Regions from separate parts of the Klebsiella ornithinolytica genome, predicted to be linked through region 1. Evidence: predicted binding sites of a transcription regulator. Region 1 holds the regulator's gene; the other holds the start of a gene.
The links. The regulator sigma-54, encoded in region 1, starts transcription at its own class of promoters, with help from an activator protein. The targets are predictions, from matches to a motif close to GTTGGCACANNTTTCGCTNT.
Positions count from the first base shown of each region.

Region 2: hydN (electron transport protein HydN) is a predicted target of sigma-54. The motif match lies at 7,693-7,712, and genes of this name have one in related genera.

Region 1 covers NZ_CP130153.1:545,949-555,789, forward strand. The annotation lists gene mnmL (tRNA modification radical SAM protein MnmL/YtqA) at 1-691, shown strand, start outside; gene arcB (aerobic respiration two-component sensor histidine kinase ArcB) at 776-3,115, shown strand; gene elbB (isoprenoid biosynthesis glyoxalase ElbB) at 3,348-4,001, shown strand; gene mtgA (monofunctional biosynthetic peptidoglycan transglycosylase) at 3,998-4,723, shown strand; gene npr (PTS phosphocarrier protein NPr) at 4,785-5,057, opposite strand; gene rapZ (RNase adapter RapZ) at 5,054-5,908, opposite strand; gene ptsN (PTS IIA-like nitrogen regulatory protein PtsN) at 5,954-6,442, opposite strand; gene hpf (ribosome hibernation promoting factor) at 6,515-6,802, opposite strand; gene rpoN (RNA polymerase factor sigma-54) at 6,825-8,258, opposite strand; gene lptB (LPS export ABC transporter ATP-binding protein) at 8,306-9,031, opposite strand; gene lptA (lipopolysaccharide ABC transporter substrate-binding protein LptA) at 9,038-9,583, opposite strand; gene lptC (LPS export ABC transporter periplasmic protein LptC) at 9,552-9,841, opposite strand, start outside.
Region 2 covers NZ_CP130153.1:1,106,903-1,116,743, reverse strand. The annotation lists gene norR (nitric oxide reductase transcriptional regulator NorR) at 1-569, opposite strand, end outside; gene norV (anaerobic nitric oxide reductase flavorubredoxin) at 757-2,205, shown strand; gene norW (NADH:flavorubredoxin reductase NorW) at 2,202-3,335, shown strand; gene Q1L34_RS05305 (HoxN/HupN/NixA family nickel/cobalt transporter) at 3,839-4,885, opposite strand; gene hypF (carbamoyltransferase HypF) at 4,882-7,116, opposite strand; gene hydN (electron transport protein HydN) at 7,129-7,656, opposite strand; gene Q1L34_RS05290 (LacI family DNA-binding transcriptional regulator) at 7,804-8,817, opposite strand; gene ascF (PTS cellobiose/arbutin/salicin transporter subunit IIBC) at 9,084-9,841, shown strand, end outside.

The sequences.
Region 1 (9,841 bases):
TTATTTTCAGGCTTACACCAGCACCTTTGCCGAAGTTCAGGTACTGCGCTCGATGTATCAGCAGGCGGTGAGTCAGGCCAATATCGTCGGGCTGTGCGTGGGTACTCGTCCTGACTGCGTCCCGGAGGCGGTGCTGGATCTGCTCGGCGGCTATCGGGAACAGGGCTACGAAGTATGGCTGGAACTCGGCTTACAGACGGCGCATGACAAAACGCTGCAGCGGATTAATCGTGGGCATGATTTTGCCTGTTATCAGCGTACGACCCGGCTGGCGCGCGAGCGCGGGCTGAAGGTCTGCGCGCATTTGATCGTCGGGCTACCGGGCGAGGCGCAGAGCCATTGCCTGCAAACGCTGGAGCAGGTTGTGAATACCGGTGTGGATGGCATCAAACTGCATCCGCTGCATATCGTCACCGGCAGTACGATGGCCAAAGCCTGGCAGGCGGGACGGTTTCAGGCGATTGCGCTGGATGAGTATACGGTCACTGCCGGGGAGATGATTCGCCACACGCCACCCGAGGTGATCTATCACCGCATTTCCGCCAGCGCCCGGCGGCCGACGCTGCTGGCGCCCCTGTGGTGTGAGAACCGCTGGACCGGGATGGTTGAACTTGACCGCTATCTCAACCAACACGGCGTGCAGGGCTCGGCGCTGGGACGAGCCTGGGTGCCGCGCGCAGCTTTAGAGTAAGGGCGCCCGCATTTTTTGCACAACTTACAGCGTATTGCTCAGAATTGGGTATTATTGTGCGGAGTTGTCGCGAAGGAATCCCTTATGAAGCAAATCCGTATGCTGGCGCAGTACTATGTCGACCTGATGATGAAGCTGGGTCTGGTGCGTTTTTCCATGCTGTTGGCCCTCGCCCTGGTGGTGCTGGCGATTGTGGTACAGATGGCCGTCACGATGGTTCTGCATGGCCAGGTTGAGAGCATCGACGTTATCCGCTCTATCTTCTTTGGTCTGCTGATCACCCCCTGGGCAGTTTACTTTTTGTCGGTGGTGGTGGAGCAACTGGAAGAGTCGCGGCAGCGTCTCTCCAGGCTGGTGGAAAAACTGGAGGAGATGCGCGAGCGCGACCTGCAGCTTAACGTGCAGCTCAAAGATAATATCGCGCAGCTCAATCAGGAGATTGGCGAGCGTGAAAAGGCGGAAGCCGAGCGCGAGACGACGCTGGAACAGCTGAAGATTGAGATGAAAGAGCGCGAAGAGACGCAAATTCAGCTGGAACAGCAATCCTCCTTCCTCCGTTCTTTCCTTGATGCCTCGCCGGACCTGGTATTCTATCGCAATGAAGACAAAGAGTTTTCTGGCTGTAACCGGGCGATGGAGCTCCTGACCGGGAAAAGCGAAAAGCAGCTTATCCACCTGAAACCTCAGGATGTCTATAACGAAGAATCGGCGGTTAAAGTGCTGGAGACTGACGAAAAGGTCTTCCGCCATAATGTGTCGCTGACCTACGAGCAGTGGCTGGATTATCCGGACGGGCGTAAAGCCTGCTTTGAAATCCGCAAGGTCCCTTACTATGACCGCGTCGGCAAGCGCCGTGGACTGATGGGCTTTGGCCGCGATATTACCGAACGTAAGCGCTACCAGGATGCGCTGGAGCGCGCCAGCCGCGATAAGACCACCTTTATCTCAACCATCAGCCACGAGCTGCGTACGCCGCTCAACGGCATCGTCGGGCTGAGCCGTATCCTGCTGGATACCGAGCTGACCGGTGAGCAGGAAAAATACCTCAAAACCATCCATGTCTCTGCCGTTACGCTGGGGAATATTTTCAACGATATTATCGACATGGATAAAATGGAGCGGCGCAAAGTCCAGCTGGATAATCAGCAGGTCGACTTCACCGGTTTCCTGGCCGATCTGGAAAACCTCTCCGGCCTGCAGGCGCAACAGAAAGGGCTGCGCTTCGTCCTGGAACCGACGCTGCCGCTGCCGCATAAAGTGGTGACCGACGGGACGCGTCTGCGGCAGATTCTGTGGAACCTCATCAGTAACGCCGTGAAATTCACCCCGCAAGGTGGAAACGTCACCGTTCGCGTTCGCTACGATGAAGGCGATATCCTGCATTTTGAAGTGGAAGACTCCGGCATCGGCATTCCCGAAGCCGAGCAGGATAAGATCTTCGCGATGTATTATCAGGTGAAAGACAGCCACGGCGGCAAGCCTGCGACGGGTACCGGGATCGGTCTTGCCGTATCGCGTCGTCTGGCTCGCAATATGGGCGGCGACATTAACGTCTCCAGCCAGCCGGGCCAGGGGGCCACATTTACGCTGACCGTGCATGCGCCGGCGGTGGCGGAAGAAGTGGAAGATATGCTGACGGAAGATGAGATGCCCCTGCCGGCGCTGAACGTGCTGCTGGTCGAGGATATCGAGCTCAACGTGATTGTGGCGCGCTCGGTGCTGGAGAAGCTGGGTAACAGCGTCGATGTGGCGATGACCGGTAAGGCCGCGCTGGAGATGTTTGAACCGGGCGAGTACGACCTGGTGCTGCTGGATATCCAGCTGCCGGATATGACGGGCCTGGATATTTCTCGTCATCTTAAGCAGCACTTTGCCGCCGACGAGCTACCGCCGCTGGTTGCCCTGACCGCCAACGTCCTGAAGAATAAAAAAGAGTATCTTGATGCCGGAATGGACGACGTCCTGAGTAAACCGCTATCGGTGCCGGCGCTGACGGCAATGATTAAAAAATTCTGGGATTCGCCGGAAGAGGATGAGTGCGAAATGCCGACCGTGGATGTGAGTAAATCGGCATCCGTGCTGGATATTCCGATGCTTGAGCAGTATATCGAGCTGGTGGGGCCAAAGCTTATCAACGATGGTCTTGCGGTTTTTGAGAAGATGATGCCGGGCTATATGGCGGTACTGGAGTCTAATCTGACCGCTCGCGACCAGAAAGGGATCGTCGATGAAGGGCATAAAATTAAAGGCGCGGCGGGCTCGATTGGCCTGCGGCATATCCAACAGCTGGGACAGCAGATTCAGACTCCGGACCTGCCGGCGTGGTCGGATAACGTTGGTGAATGGGTTGAAGAGATGAAATCCGAGTGGCAGAACGATGTAGCGGTGCTGAAAGCATGGGTTGCGGCGGCACATAAAAAATGACCCCGGATAAACCGGGGTGCGCGAATACTGCGCCAACACCAGGGAACTGGTCGTTGCGCCAGAATTTTTAGAGATATTTTTACGTAGCGCAACCTGAGGATTTGGTTTGCTCGCTCATTAAGATAGCAAACCTTAAATTATTTGTTACGTGAATCAGTAAAATATGTGAAGCAATGCGTGTAAATCAAAATTTTTGACTGGTTTCAGCAAGTTGCACTAAGGAGCTGGCAGTATGAAAAAGATTGGCGTGGTATTGAGCGGCTGTGGCGTCTATGACGGAACGGAGATCCATGAAGCGGTCATTACCCTGTTGGCGATCGCCCGTAGCGGCGCACAGGCCATCTGTTTCGCCGCGGATAAAGCGCAAACGGACGTGATCAACCACCTGACCGGTGAGCCGATGGCCGAAAGCCGCAACGTTCTGGTGGAGGCTGCGCGTATTGCCCGTGGCGATATCCAGCCTCTGGCTGCGGCCCGGGCTGAAGATCTGGATGCGCTGATTGTCCCTGGCGGGTTTGGCGCGGCGAAGAACCTCAGCAATTTTGCCTCGCAAGGGGCTGAATGCCAGGTCGATAGCGACCTGAAAGCGTTGACGCTGGCGATGCACGAGGCGGGTAAACCGCTGGGCTTTATGTGTATCGCCCCGGCGCTGCTGCCAAAAATTTTCCCGATCCCGCTGCGGATAACCATCGGCACCGATCTTGATACTGCTGAGGTGGTGGAAGAGATGGGCGCAGAACACGTTCCTTGCCCGGTCGATGATATCGTCGTCGATGAAGAACATAAGGTGGTGACGACCCCGGCCTGGATGCTGGCGCAGAACATTGCGGAAGCGGCAAGCGGGATTGAGAAGCTGGTGGCTCGCGTGCTGGCTCTGACTGCATGAGCGTGCGTTCGGCCCCGTTGCGAATGATTAAACGCCTTTTATTGCGCATTCTGCTGATTGCGGCAGCCTTTTGGGGAGGCGGCATCGCGCTCTTTAGCATACTGCCGGTGCCGTTTTCAGCCGTTATGCTCGAGCGACAAATCGGCGCATGGCTGAGCGGTGATTTTCATTATGTCGCCCACTCCGACTGGGTCGGGATGGACGAGATCTCGCCGTGGATGGGGCTGGCGGCAATCGCTGCGGAGGATCAAAAATTCCCTGAACACTGGGGTTTTGATGTCTCAGCGATAGAGAAAGCGCTGGCACACAATGAACGTCAGGAAAACCGCGTGCGCGGCGCCTCCACGCTTTCGCAGCAAACGGCGAAGAACCTGTTCTTGTGGGATGGCCGTAGCTGGTTGCGCAAAGGGCTGGAGGCAGGGTTAACGGTAGGGATTGAGACGGTGTGGAGTAAAAAACGGATTCTGACCGTCTACCTGAATATCGCTGAATTTGGGGAAGGAACGTTCGGCGTCGAAGCGGCGTCCCGGCGCTACTTTCACAAGCCTGCGAGCAAGTTAACGGCTTCTGAAGCGGCGCTCCTGGCTGCGGTATTGCCCAACCCGATTCGCTTTCGCGCCGATGCGCCGTCCGGCTATGTTCGCAGTCGGCAGGCGTGGATCCTGCGTCAGATGCGTCAGCTAGGCGGAGAAGGATTTATGCAGGCGAATAAGCTGAAGTGAGGTCGCGGCAGAAACAATAGCCCCGGTCAGCGTCGTGCAGCCGGGGAAGAGGCGGGAATGTTTAGTCTTCGTCAAAACCGGCGTTGAACAGCGCGATAACCGCTGCCAGCGCCTCGACTTCCTGCGGACCGTTGGCTTCAATCTCGATTTGCCGACCTTTGGCCGAGTCGAGCATCAGCAGGGCAATTACGCTATTGGCCTCCGCTTCCGTCCCCTCGTCGTTGCGCAGCAGGACTTCCGCATCATAATTCTGCATCAGCTCAAACAGCTTCATCGCCGGGCGGGCATGCATCCCCAGTTTATTGGTGATTTCAACGATCTGCTTTACGGTCATGATTTGCGTTTTTCCAGCGTCCGATGACGAGACTGCACGTTCTTACCGCGTGAGCGGAAGTAATCAGCCAGCTGTTCGGCAATGTAGACCGAACGGTGTTTACCGCCGGTACAACCAATCGCCACCGTCAGATAGCTGCGATTATTGGTCTCCAGCATCGGTAACCATAGCTCAAGATAGCTGCGGGTCTGGTAAATAAAATTGTGAACTTCCGTGTGCCGGTCAAGGAAGGCGGCCACCGGCTTATCCAGACCGGTCATTGGACGCAGTTTCGGATCCCAGTGTGGGTTTGGCAGGAAGCGTACGTCAAAGACGTAATCGGCATCAATCGGGATACCGTGCTTAAAGCCAAAGGATTCAAAGACCATGGTCAGCTCACGTTCACGCTTGCCGAGCAGACGGGTACGTAGCATTTCCGCCAGCTCGTGTACCGACATCTCTGAAGTGTCGACGATCAGGTCGGCGCGGGAACGCAGCGGCTCCAGCAGCGCGCTCTCTTCGTCAATCGCGCTTTCCAGCGACAGATTTTTGCTCGATAGCGGATGCAGACGACGGGTGTCGCTGTAGCGGCGGATCAGCGTATTGCGGTCAGCATCAAGGAACAGCAGCTGAGGGGAAAATGCCTCAGGCAGGTTTTTCATCGCCTGTTCAAAGATCTCTGGCGATTCCGGCATGTTACGCACGTCAATGCTGACGGCGGCAGAGATGTTTCTGTCGGCCAGCGATCTCGCCAGCTCAGGCAACAGCACTACCGGCAGGTTATCTACGCAGTAGAAGCCCATATCTTCCAGCGCCCGCAGAGCGACGGATTTCCCCGAGCCTGAGCGGCCGCTGACGATCATCAGTACCATGTACCGTTTCTCCTCAGTACGATAAAGGGTAGGGGGCGACGGCCGTTATACGTCATCGTTGCTTCCTGCTTCGGTGATGATCTCATACAGCTCTTCATCGCTTTGCGCTGCGCGCAGGCGACGGCAAATCGTTTTATCCGCCAGTCGTTTTGCAACCAGAGACAGCGTATGCAGATGGGTTTTGGTCTGGTCAGCCGGGACCAGAAGCGCAAACAGCAGATCGACCGGCTGATTGTCGATGGCATCAAATGCGATCGGAGTCTCCAGCTGGACAAACACGCCAACGGCGCGCAGCGTATCCTCTTCAAGTTTACCGTGCGGAATGGCAATCCCGTTGCCAATCCCGGTACTGCCCATTTTCTCGCGGGTAAGGATCGCCTCAAACACCACCTGCGGCGGCAAACCTAACTGTTTTGCTGCCAGTTCACTGATGATTTCCAGCGCGCGCTTTTTGCTCTGGCAGTGAACCTGGCTACGGGTACATTCCTGGTTAAGGACGTTGCTCAGTTGTAGAGCCGAATCGTTGTTCATCATAATTTCACCTGAGCGCGCCCCTTGCCTGCTACCGATGAAGGCTGGCAGCAGGCAAGGGCGGCGCCCGGACAATTAGTGTTGTTTTAGTTTATCTTTATGTTTTGTTAACTGTCTTGCCAGCTTATCGATGAGTCCATCGATAGCGGCATACATATCCTGCCCTTCCGCACTGGCATGGATTTCGCCACCGTTGACATGCAGATTGGCATCCGCAATTTGCGTCACCTTCTCTACTTTTAACACAATATAGACCTGATTGATCCTGTCGAAAAACTGCTCCAGCTTGCTGAACTTCGCATTAACGAATTCGCGCAGTGCAGGGGTGATCTCGACGTTGTGTCCTGTAATGTTGAGCTGCATAGTGTCTTCCTTATCGGTTGTATCAAACCAGTTGTTTACGCTGGTTAGATGGCGGAATGGATAAAGACTCTCGGTACTTAGCGACGGTACGACGTGCCACCATGATACCCTGTTCGGACAGGATGGTGGTCAGCTTACTGTCACTCAACGGCTTCGCGGGATTCTCCGCGGCGATTAACTTCTTCACCAGCGCACGAATGGCCGTCGACGATGCCTCGCCGCCGCCTTCCGTATTCACGTGGCTGGAAAAGAAATATTTCAGCTCAAAAATACCGCGCGGACTGTGCAGATATTTTTGGGTGGTAACGCGTGAAATGGTGGATTCATGCATTTCGACGGCCTGAGCAATATCCGCCAGCACCATCGGTTTCATGAACTCTTCACCCTGATCGAAGAAGGCCTGCTGCTGTTCGACGATGCAGCGGCTGACGCGCAACAGCGTATCATTGCGGCTTTCCAGACTCTTGATCAGCCAGCGAGCTTCCTGCAGGTTGCTGCGGATAAACTGGCTGTCTGCATCATTGCGCGCGCTATTGCCCATGGCCGCGTAATGCTGATTAATCTTCAGACGTGGGATGCTGTCGGAGTTAAGCTCCACGACCCAGCGGCCGCTGACCTTACGTACCAGCACGTCGGGAATGACGTATTCCGGCTCGCTGGTCTGAATCGACTGACCGGGGCGCGGATCGAGGGACTGGATGAGATTAACGGCTTCTTTCAGCACCTCTTCTTTCAGTCGGGTGACGCGCATCAGGGAGCGGAAATCATGGTTGGCGAGCAGATCGAGATGATCGCTGATGATCAGCCGGGCTTCTTCCAGCCACGGCGTCTCTTTAGCATATTGGGAAAGCTGAACCAGCAGACAGTCGCGCAGATCTTTTGCCGCGACGCCGACCGGGTCAAAGCGCTGGATACGCTTTAGCACCGCTTCCACTTCTTCGAGACCAATGTCGTCATCGTCGATACTCTCGACAATATCTTCCAGCCGAATGGTGAGATAGCCGGTGTCATCAACGGCATCGACAATCGAGGTGGCAATGGCGCGGTCGGTGTCGGTAAACGGCGTCAGTTCAACCTGCCACATCAGGTAATCCTGCAGGCTTTGGGTCGTTTCGCCTTGATAGACAGGCAGCTCGTCGTCCTGGTAATCAACGCCGTTTCCGGACGGGGTGCCGGCGGTGTAGATTTCATCCCAGCTGGCGTCGAGCGGCAGCTCTTCCGGCATATCTTTTTGTTCAAGAGCGTCGACGGTGTCCAGCGATTCGCGGTCCTCGACCTCTTTGGTTTCTACCTCATCGTGAAGATCGGTTTGCTCAAGCAGCGGATTACTCTCCAGCGCCTGCTGGAGTTCTTGCTGGAGTTCTAACGTGGACAGCTGCAGCAGGCGAATAGCCTGTTGCAGTTGTGGCGTCATGGCAAGCTGTTGGCTTAGCCTTAATTGCAAACCTTGCTTCATATTCAGGGCTAATATCTCCGGCTAAAACGTCTGTAACCTCTACCCTATCAGAGTCTGAAGTCTTCCCCAAGATACACGCGCTTAACCTGCTCGTCTTCAAGGATTTGCTGCGGGGTGCCGTGGGCGATCAGGTGGCCCTGGCTGACGATATAGGCGCGTTCGCAGACGGCCAGCGTCTCCCTGACGTTATGGTCGGTGATCAGCACGCCAAGACCGCTGTCGCGCAGATGTTCGATGATGCGTTTGATATCAATAACGGAAATGGGGTCAACGCCGGCAAAAGGCTCATCCAGCAGAATGAATTTCGGATTAGCGGCCAGCGCGCGGGCGATTTCAACGCGGCGGCGTTCACCGCCGGAAAGCGCCTGTCCCAGGCTGTCGCGCAGATGCTCGATGTGAAATTCTTCCATCAGCTCTTTCGCGCGGTCTTCACGCTGCTCGCTGCTGAGATCGTCGCGAATCTGCAAAACCGCCATTAAATTATCGTACACGCTCAGGCGGCGGAAAATGGAAGCTTCCTGCGGCAGATAGCCGATCCCCCGACGCGCGCGGGCATGCAGCGGCAGCAGGCTGATATCTTCATCGTCGATAATAATGTTGCCAGCGTCGCGCGGCACAATGCCGACCACCATGTAGAAGGTCGTGGTTTTACCGGCGCCGTTTGGCCCAAGGAGGCCAACGATCTCGCCAGAGTTCACGGTCAGACTGACATCTTCCACCACGCGGCGGCCTTTATACGCCTTGGCGAGATTCTTTGCGGTTAATGTTGCCATAACGAATTAGTTACCCTTCTTTTGCTGGTTGGTGCTTTTGTCTTGCAGCTGCGAAGGAACCAGAACCGTCGTCACGCGTCCGCCTTTATTGCTGAACGCCTGCATTTTCTGCTCTTTCACCAGATAGGTAATTTTGTCGCCCTGGATGTTGCTATCGATCTGTTCCAGATGCGCATTACCGGTCAGGACGACGAAATCATTCTGCAATTCATAGTGCATTTTTTGCGCGCGGCCTTTCACCGGCTTGCCGTTGTCCTGCATCTGGAAGAAGGTTGCCGGATTACCGTAACCGTCGATCACTTCTTTACCTTTTTCACCGCCAGGACGGGTCACCACCACCTTATCGGCGTTGATTTTAATGGTCCCCTGGGTGACGACGACATTACCGGTGAAGGTGACGACATTGCCCTGCATATCCAGTGACTGCTGATCGGATTCGATGTGAATCGGTTGATCGGTATCGCCGGTTTTTGCCAGTGCCGGCAGGCTGGCGGCCAGTAAGGCGCTGGCGAGCGCAATCTTAAGGCTGAGTTTGTTTGTTCTGAATTTCATAAGAGGTTCTAACCTTTTCAATCAGCTCGGCAGTTTTGCTGCGTAAATTTCCGCGCATTTTCAGGCCGCTGGAATTAAATGTCGTCCCGTACAACGTCACCATGTCATCAGAGGTAACATCTTGCGTCACCAGGTTTATCTGGGCGTTATCCGTCGTAATTTTGCGCAATTGAGAGTCCGCGCTCAGCGCGTCCACCTCTACGTTTCCGTAAAGATACAGCATGCGGTCTTTAGTCAGTTTGGCTTTATCCGCTTTGA
Region 2 (9,841 bases), 560 kb from region 1:
AGGCCGATAATCTCCTGACGGTCGGGGGGCGTATAGCTCGCGCTCGCCTCCGGCAGCACGTTCTGATTTTCGAGACGGGCAATGAGCAGCGCGTTATTCAGCGCTCCTGCCACCAGGGCGGCAATCAGCCGTAGCTCCTCATCGCTGAAGCTATCGAAACGGTCGGCGTCCATACCGTCCAGGGTCAATGCGCCTATCAGGGTTTGTCCGGCAAACAGCGGCAGCCCAACGCAGGCGTGAACCTTGAGACTCTCCTGGCCGGGAATCAGCCCGTCATAAGGGTCGGGCAGATCGCTGTCCGCCGGGAAGCGCACGACGTCCCCCGCGCGAGCAATCGCCTCCAGCCGCGGGTGCCCGGCCAGCGCAAAGCGTCGCCCCAGCACATCCTGCGCCAGTCCGTCGATCGCCAGCGGCACAAACTGATGGGCGTCGTAGCGCAGCAGCGCCGAGGCATCGCATCCCAGCACCTGCCGTAGGGTGGCGATCAGACGCGAGAATCGGTCGGCGTGACCAATATCGCTTTGTAAATCAATGGCGATTTTCGCCAGTACCTGCAGGGAAAAGCTCATTGCAGCCTCATTGTCATTTTGACACCATTAATTGTCATAACGACTATTTTAACCATTGTCATTTTGACATCAATTAGTTTAGCAAAAAACATTAAAAACATTAAAAATCAATCAATTAAAAAGTTGGCACGTAACTTGATATAAGCAACTCATCTTATTTGAACACGCTGAATTAATTGAGGTTGCTATGTCTATTCTGGTTAAAAATAACATTCATTGGGTTGGCCAACGTGACTGGGAAGTGCGTGATTTTCACGGCACCGAATACAAAACGCTGCGCGGCAGCAGCTATAACAGCTATCTCATCCGGGAAGAGAAAAATGTCCTGATTGATACCGTCGATCATAAATTCAGCCGCGAGTTCGTGCAGAACCTGCGTAGCGAGATCGATCTTGCCGATATTGACTACATCGTGATTAACCACGCGGAAGAAGACCATGCCGGCGCGCTGACCGAATTGATGAACAGTATCCCGGATACGCCGATTTACTGCACCGCCAATGCCATTGACTCCATAACCGGCCATCACCATCACCCGGAGTGGAATTTTAAGGTGGTGAAAACCGGAGACAGCCTCGACATCGGCAACGGCAAGCAGCTGATCTTCGTCGAAACGCCCATGCTGCACTGGCCGGACAGCATGATGACCTATATGACCGGCGATGCGGTCCTGTTCAGCAACGACGCCTTCGGCCAGCACTATTGCGACGAGCACCTGTTTAATGACGAAGTCGACCAGACCGAGCTGTTCGAGCAGTGCCAGCGCTACTATGCCAACATCCTGACCCCGTTCAGCCGCCTGGTGACGCCAAAAATCACCGAAATTCTCGGCTTCAACCTGCCGGTCGACATGATAGCCACCTCCCACGGCGTGGTCTGGCGCGACAACCCGACCCAAATCGTCGAGCTGTACCTGAAATGGGCCGCCGATTACCAGGAAGACCGCATCACGCTCTTCTATGACACCATGTCGAACAATACCCGCATGATGGCCGATGCTATCGCCCAGGGAATTACCGACGTGGACCCGCGCGTGGCGGTGAAAATCTTCAACGTCGCCCGTAGCGATAAAAACGAAATACTGACCAACGTCTTCCGCTCAAAAGGGGTGCTGGTCGGCACCTCGACCATGAATAATGTGATGATGCCGAAAATCGCCGGACTGGTTGAAGAGATGACCGGCCTGCGTTTTCGCAATAAGCGCGCCAGCGCCTTCGGCTCTCACGGCTGGAGCGGCGGTGCGGTCGATCGCCTGTCCACCCGCTTACAGGATGCCGGTTTTGAAATGTCCCTGAGCCTGAAGGCCAAATGGCGCCCGGACCTCGACGCGCTGGAGCTGTGCCGCGAACACGGCCGTGAAATTGCCCGCCAGTGGGCGCTCTCCCCGCTGCCGGTCGCCGCAGTACAAACCGCGCCGGAACAAGAAAACTGCGCCTGTGCCGCGGCAGCAGCAGCCGATCTCGGCCCGTCGATGCAGTGCAGCGTCTGCCAGTGGGTTTACGATCCGGCGAAAGGCGAACCGAACCAGGATGTCCAGCCGGGGACGCCGTGGAGCGAGGTCCCGGATAACTTCCTGTGCCCTGAGTGCTCTCTCGGCAAAGATGTCTTTGACGTTCTGGCAACGGAGGCAAAATGAGTGATGGCATCGTCATCATCGGCTCGGGCTTTGCGGCCCGTCAGCTGGTGAAAAATATCCGCAAGCAGGATACCCACATTCCGCTGACGCTGATCGCCGCCGACAGCATGGATGAGTACAACAAACCGGACCTCAGCCATGTGGTCAGCCGCGGCCAACGTGCCGACGATCTGACCCTGCAAACGGCGGGCGAATTCGCCGAGCAGTACCATCTGCGTCTGTTCCCGTACACCTGGGTCAGTGACCTCGACGCCGCAGCGAAAGTGGTGAAAAGTCAGGATCGCGAATGGCGCTACGACAAGCTGGTACTGGCCACCGGCGCCGCACCGTTTATCCCGCCGGTACCCGGGCATGAACTGATGCTGACCCTCAACAGCCAGCGCGAGTACGGCGCCGCGCAGAGTCAGCTCCACGATGCGCAACGCGTGCTGATCGTCGGCGGCGGCCTGATTGGCTGCGAGCTGGCGATGGACTTCTGCCGCGCCGGGAAGGCGGTGACGGTAGTCGATAACTCCGCCAGCGTGCTCTCAGCATTGATGCCGCCGGAGGTCAGCAGCCGTCTGCAGCATCGGCTCACCGATATGGGCGTACACCTGATGCTGAAAACGCAGCTTGAAGGGCTGGAGCAAACCGCCGACGGCATTCGCGTCAGCCTCGACCGTCAGCGCAGCGTCACCGTCGATGCGGTGGTCGCCGCCGCCGGTCTGCGCCCGGAAACGGCGCTGGCGCGCCATGCCGGGTTGATGATTCGTCGTGGCGTGGTGGTGAACAGCCGGTTGCAAACCAGCGATCCGGCAATTTACGCCCTCGGCGACTGCGCGGAAATCAATGGCAGCGTCCTGCCGTTTCTGCAGCCGATTTTACTGAGCGCGATGTGCCTCGCTAAAAACCTGCTGTCGCAGGCGAACGAACTGACGCTGCCGCCGATGCTGGTGAAGGTTAAAACGCCGGATCTGCCGCTGCATCTGGCCGGTGAGACACAGCGGGACGATCTGACGTGGAATCTGGTTGCCGCCAAAGAGGGGGTGGTGGCGAAAGGGGTGGATGCCGCCAACCAGCTGCGCGCCTTTGTGGTCAGCGAGGACCGAATGAAAGAGGCCTTTGCATTGCTCAAACAATTGGTGCGTTAAGCGGCCCGAACGGGCGTTATTCCCGGGTCGCGGCGTAAACGCCCTACCCGGGCGACCGATTCTGCGCCGCTATTTTGCCGGGTGGCGCGATGCTTACCCGGCCTACATTTCGGCCTTCACCCCGTAGGCCCGCGCAAGCGTAGCGCCGCCGGGCAGCACACCCGCTGTGCGCTTTTGTGGTCATACCGCTCGACCCTCACCCCGTAGGCCCGCGCAAGCGCAGCGCCGCCGGGCAGCACACCCGCTGTGCGCTTTTGTGGTCATACCGCTCGCCCCTCATCCCGTAGGCCCGCGCAAGCGCAGCGCCGCCGGGCAGCACACCCGCTGTACGCTTTTGTGGTCATACCGCTCGACCCTCACCCCGTAGGCCCGCGCAAGCGTAGCGCCGCCGGGCAGCACACCCGCTGTGCGCTTTTGTGGTCATACCGCTCGCCCCTCATCCCGTAGGCCCGCGCAAGCGCAGCGCCGCCGGGCAGCAGGCCGGCCTGGCTCAGGTAGCCCGGCTAAACGCCGCGAGAGCCGGGGGAATCTGCAACCTGGCGCGCCAGATTATCGTATCCGCGCCAGCGGTAATTCAGCACCGACAGCACCCAGCAGGCGACAAACAGCCCGATGACCACAAAACCGGCGTCGCCGAGATTATCGTTCAGCGCGGCGACCCAGCGCCATAGCCCGCCGCTGAACGAAAACTTGTCCATCAGCAGCCCCAGCGCTTCCAGACCACCGATAAATAACGCCACCACCACCGACGTGCCGGTAATGGTCATATTGTAATAGAGCTTGCGCTGCGGCTTGCTAAACGCCCAGCCGTAGGCGCCGACCATCAGCACATTATCGAGGGTATCCACCAGCGCCATCCCGCTGGCAAACAGCGCCGGGAAGACCATGATCGACCAGATAGACATTCCGCTTGACGCGCTGGCGGCAGAAATCCCCAGCACGCCGATTTCGGTGGCGGTATCAAATCCGAGGCCAAACAGAAAGCCCACCAGATACATCTGCCAGCTACGGCTAATCAGACGAAAAGTTTTACCGAACAACCAGCTCATCATGCCGCCGCCGGTCGCCACCTCATCGCTCACCTTACCGCCTCTCTTCCACGTGCGAAAGCTGCGCCAGACGCTGCGTAAAATCACCAGGTTGATAAACGCCATCAGCAATAAAAACAGCGCCGACACCGCGGTGCCAATCACGCTGCCGGTATCATGCAGCCAGCTCATCTGCTGGCCGAAAGCGGTGGCGGTGGCGGCAATCGCCGCCGAAGCCAGCACCACAATCGACGAGTGGCCAAACGAGAACCAGGCTCCGACGGCAAAAGGCCGACGCCCCTGCTGCATCATTTTGCGGGTGACGCTGTCGATCGCCGCAATATGGTCGGCATCGACCGCATGGCGCAATCCGTACCCCCAGGCCAGCAGACTCGCCGCCATCAGCGCGCCGCTATCGCCAAACGCCTGCCAGGCCCAGCCCCAGGCGAGCAGATTTGCCACAACCAGTCCCAACACCAGCGCAGCGGCACGCGGCTGCTGGCGTAAAATTGTCACTATCATGATGATACCCTGTGAGCCTGCCAGCGGGCTGCGGCCACGACCGCCTGACCAAACGCGATAGCCCCATCTCCGGCAGGGAGCTGCTGCGGAAACAGCAGAGTAAAATCCGCCAGATAAAAGGTCAATCGTGAGACCAGCAGCCGGTTATGCAACACGCCGCCGCTGAATGCCAACGTAGTCATCCCGCGCGACGTTGCACAATCGCGCGCCATCGCGGCCACTCCGCAGGCCAGCGCATCATGAAAGGCCCAGGCTTTTTGTTCGCGGCTCGCCCGCCATCCCAGCCACTGCGGCCAGAAGGTGGCCAGATCCAGCTCGCCCGCCTGCCACGGCAGGCGAACAGGATGCGCAACGCCATCGCAAGCGGTGGCCAGCACCTCCAGCCGGCAGGCCGCCTCCCCCTCATAGCTCAGGCAGTCCGGCGCGCAGCCCAGCGCGCAGGCCACGGCATCGAACAGGCGTCCGCAGGATGACGCCTTCGGCGCATTCATTCCCCGGTCAATAGCCCGCGCCAGCAGCGGCCAGTTGTGCTGGCGCAGCGCCGCGGTTTGCGCATCGTTTTGCCAGTCGTCAACGTAGGCCAGGCAGTGGGCCAGCAGATTACGCCACGGCTGACGAGCCGCCAGGTCGCCGCCGGGAAGCGCCACCGCCGGCAATCCGCCCAGGCGTTCACACTCCCGGTAATTCACCCGCAGACACTCGCCGCCCCACAGCGCGCCGTTTTCCCCCATGCCGATACCGTCGAGGACCACGGCAATCACATCGCCGCCATCCAGCGGCCAGCCGTGTTCCGCCAGGCAGGCGGCGGCATGGGCATGGTGATGCAGGACGCGCTCAACCGGCAGCGCCAACGAGGTCGCCCACTGCGTCGAACGGTAGCCCGGATGCGTATCGCTGACCACCAGGCTGGGGTTAAAGCCATAAACCGCCTGCATCAGACGCCGCGCCTGATGCCACTGCTGTTCTACGCCCTCATCGCCGAGGTCGCCGAAGTGCTGACTCAGTACCGCCTGCTCTCCGCGCGCCAGACAAAAGGTATTTTTCATATCGGCGCCGAGGCACAGCAGCGGCGGCACGTCGTGAAACCCCGGCGGTAACGGCATCGCATCAGGCACATAGCCTCGCGAACGACGTAGCATTTCACCACTTTGCCGCATCACCGAGTCGTCCATCCGCTGCACGATGTCGCGGTTGTGCAGCAGAAAACCATCGGCAATCCCGGCCAAATCACGCAGCGCATCGACGTTGGCGATCGCCGGCGGCCGTCCGCTCAGGTTGCCGGAGGTCATCACCAGAGGGCGCGCCAGCGCCTGCAAAACCAGATGCTGCAACGGATTAGATGGCAGCATCACCCCCACTTCATTCAGCGCTGGCGCAATGTCGTCACACAGGCCATCGACCTGCGATTTCTCTATCAATACGATGGGTGCAGCGGGTGACGTCAGTAACGCCTGCGCCGCTGCCGGCAGGCTATCCGCCGCCGGCAGCATCACCGCCAGCGGCTTTGCCGGACGATGTTTGCGTGTGCGTAACGCCGCCACCGCGCGCGGATTACCGGCATCGCACACCAGATGAAAACCGCCCACGCCCTTGATGGCGACAATCTGCCCGGCCTGTAGCTGATGAATCGCCGCCTGCAATGCCGCTTCTCCGACCAGCGACTCGCCTTCCGCGCGCCACTCCAGACGCGGGCCGCAGTCGGCGCAGGCCACCGGTTGAGCATGAAAACGTCGGTCGCCAGGGTGGCGGTACTCGGCCTCGCAGCGCGGACAGAGTGGAAAAGGCGCCATCGAGGTAAAGGGGCGGTCATAGGGCATCGCGCGAATAATGGTGAAACGCGGCCCACAGTGAGTACAGTTAATAAACGGGTAGCGATAGCGGCGATCCCGCGGATTGTTCATCTCCGCCAGGCATGCCGGGCAGGTGGCCGCATCGGGCACAATCTGGGTACGCATACTTCCGCCGCCGCTTTCGCGAATGGCGAAATCCTGCGGCAGCGTACGCCAGTGAAATGGCCGGGTTTCCACGCTGTCGATACGCGCCAGCGGCGGACAGCGGCGGGTCAGCGCGGCGAGAAACGCCGCCTCATCGCCCAACAGGCGCACCAGTACGCCGTCACCGTCGTTACATACGTCGCCGCAGCGTGCTGACTCTTGCGCCAGCTGCCAGACAAAGGGGCGGAAGCCCACCCCCTGCACTTTACCGCGAATGCGAATCTGCACTCCGTTCATCGTGCCGCCGCCTTACCAGGCCAGCGCCGTACGACGACGTTTTTCGCTATTCATCTGCTCAAGCTTATTGCGGTCCACGCAAATCAGCGCATGCGTCGGGCAGGCCTCTATACAGGCGGGGCCCTCTTCCCGGTGATGGCAAAGATCGCATTTATTGGCTTCCGCTTTTTCCGCCATCACGTTCAGCCCGGCACCGCTATGACGAATCACCGGACGCACGACCACCTCCATCGCGCCATAGGGACAGGCCACCACGCAGGTTTTGCAGCCGATGCAGCGCTCCTGCATCACGTGAATAAAGCCTTTATCCCGGGCGATCGCGCCGTTCGGACAGACGTTGGCGCACGGCGCGTCTTCACATTGGCGGCAGGCGGTGGCCGTCGAGACGTTAACGCCTTTGATCACATGGATACGCGGTAAGAAGGATTTTGGCGTCAGCGCGGCGCAGTCCTGATTTTCCTGATGAGAGACCACGCAGGCCACTTCGCAGGTGCGGCAGCCGATGCATTTGCTCGCGTCGGCAATAATGAAACGGTTCATCCATTTCTCCAGCTGTAAGAAGGTTACGCGGCGGAGTATGCATAATACGTTCCAACTTTTATCACGCTGATAATAAAGGAAATGAATAACCTAAAGACGGGGAACAGATTCTGTCATCGTCACATCTGACGATGACAGATGACGACGTCAGGCGAACGGTCCCGGGGCAATCGAGTCACGTTCAAGCAGCTCACCGGGGAAGGTTTGCTGATATTTTAAATCGCCGCCGTCGAGCATAAAGATCAGTCGGTTAATACTCTCCTTGATCATCTCCGTCACCGGTATTTTGACGCTGGAGAGCGCCGGAACCATATACGGCGCCAGCACGATATCATCGAAGCCGATGACCGAGACCTGCTCCGGAATCCGCACGCCCTGCTGATGTAGCTGCTTCATCGCGCCAATCGCCATGTCGTCATTGCTCGCCACCAGCGCACTGTAACGGGCATCGCGCTGACGCAGCGTCGCTACGCCAGCCGCGCCGCTTTCCGGCGTCCACTTGCCCTCAACGATCAGCTCATTATTCAGCGAAATCCCGTGTTTCGTCAGCGCATCTTTATAGCCGGAAAGGCGTTCAATCCCGGTAGGCGAATCCAGCGAGCCGGTGATAAACGCGATATCACGATGGCCGCGGGCAATCAGTTTTTCGACCGCCGTAAATGCCGAGGCTTTTTGATCGGACCAGACGCAGTGGCTGGCGTTGCGCCGCAGGCGGCGGTTGAGCACCATAATCGGCTGCGGCTGGTTTTCCACGATTTCGTCCATTTCATCAACGCTGAGAAAACGCGGATAGATGATAATCGCGTCGCAGCGCAGGTCGAGCAGGTACTGGATCGCCTCGCGCTCTTCTTCCGCGCTGTGCTTGCCGTCGGCCAGAATCAGCTGCCGTCCCTTGTCTTCCGTCATCCGCGCAACGTGAAACAACAACTCGCTAAAATAGACCCCGTGATAAAGGGTGTTGGTCACCACCAGCCCCAGCGTCTGGCTCTTTTTGGTCGCCAGATTACGCGCCAGCAGATTGGGCCGGTAGCCGCTTTCCGCCACGGCCTGAAATACGCGATCTTTCGTTTCCTGGCTGACATAGCCGTTACCCGACAGTACCCGGGAAACGGTCGCTTTCGAGACTCCCGCGCGTTTCGCCACCTCCAGCATCGTTGCCATGTTGTTCTTCCTGTTGCAAAAGATGCCCGCAGTGTACTGCACACCTCGCCGTTTTACAGCTTTGACTCGCGCTCAGCGCAGATTCTTAGCTGGCTTACATAGCGATCAAAATCACAAAACGAAAAAATGATTTTTTTATATCTTGTTAGAACTAATGAAACTCATCATGATTTTGTGGAACCGGTTTCCTATATATCCCTGATAGCGCACGATCCTCAGGTGCGATAACCAGCCAGTACCCTATTGATTAAACAGGATAAAATCCGATGTCTAAAAATTACGCAGCCCTGGCAAAGCAAATTCTGACGGCAACAGGCGGGGCGGATAACATCACGGCAGTCACCCACTGTATGACCCGCCTGCGTTTTGTGGTCAAAGATGATGCGCGGGTGGACAGCGCCGCGCTGAAAAGCCTGAAAGGCGTGCTTGGCGTGGTGCGCAGCGACAATCAGTGCCAGGTCATCATCGGCAATACGGTATCGCAGGCGTTTCGCGAAGTGGTCAACCTGCTGCCGGACAACATGCGCCCCGCGGAACCTCAGGGAAAACCGCCGCTGACGTTAAAGCGTATCGGCGCCGGGATCCTCGATGCGCTGATCGGCACCATGTCACCGCTGATCCCCGCCATCATCGGCGGATCGATGGTCAAACTGCTGGCGATGATCCTTGAGATGAGCGGCGTCCTGCCTAAAGGTGCGCCCACGTTGACTATTTTGACCGTCATCGGCGACGGCGCCTTTTTCTTCCTGCCGCTGATGGTCGCCGCCTCTGCGGCGGTAAAATTCAAAACCAATATGTCGCTGGCGATTGCCATTGCCGGGGTGCTGGTCCATCCGAGCTTTATTGAGCTGATGGCCAAAGCGGCCCAGGGTGAGCACGTCGAGTTCGCCTTTATTCCGGTGACGGCGGTGAAATACACCTATACCGTTATTCCGGCGCTGGTGATGACCTGGTGCCTGTCATATATCGAACGCTGGGTCGATCGCATTACTCCGGCGGTGACGAAAAACTTCCTCAAGCCGAT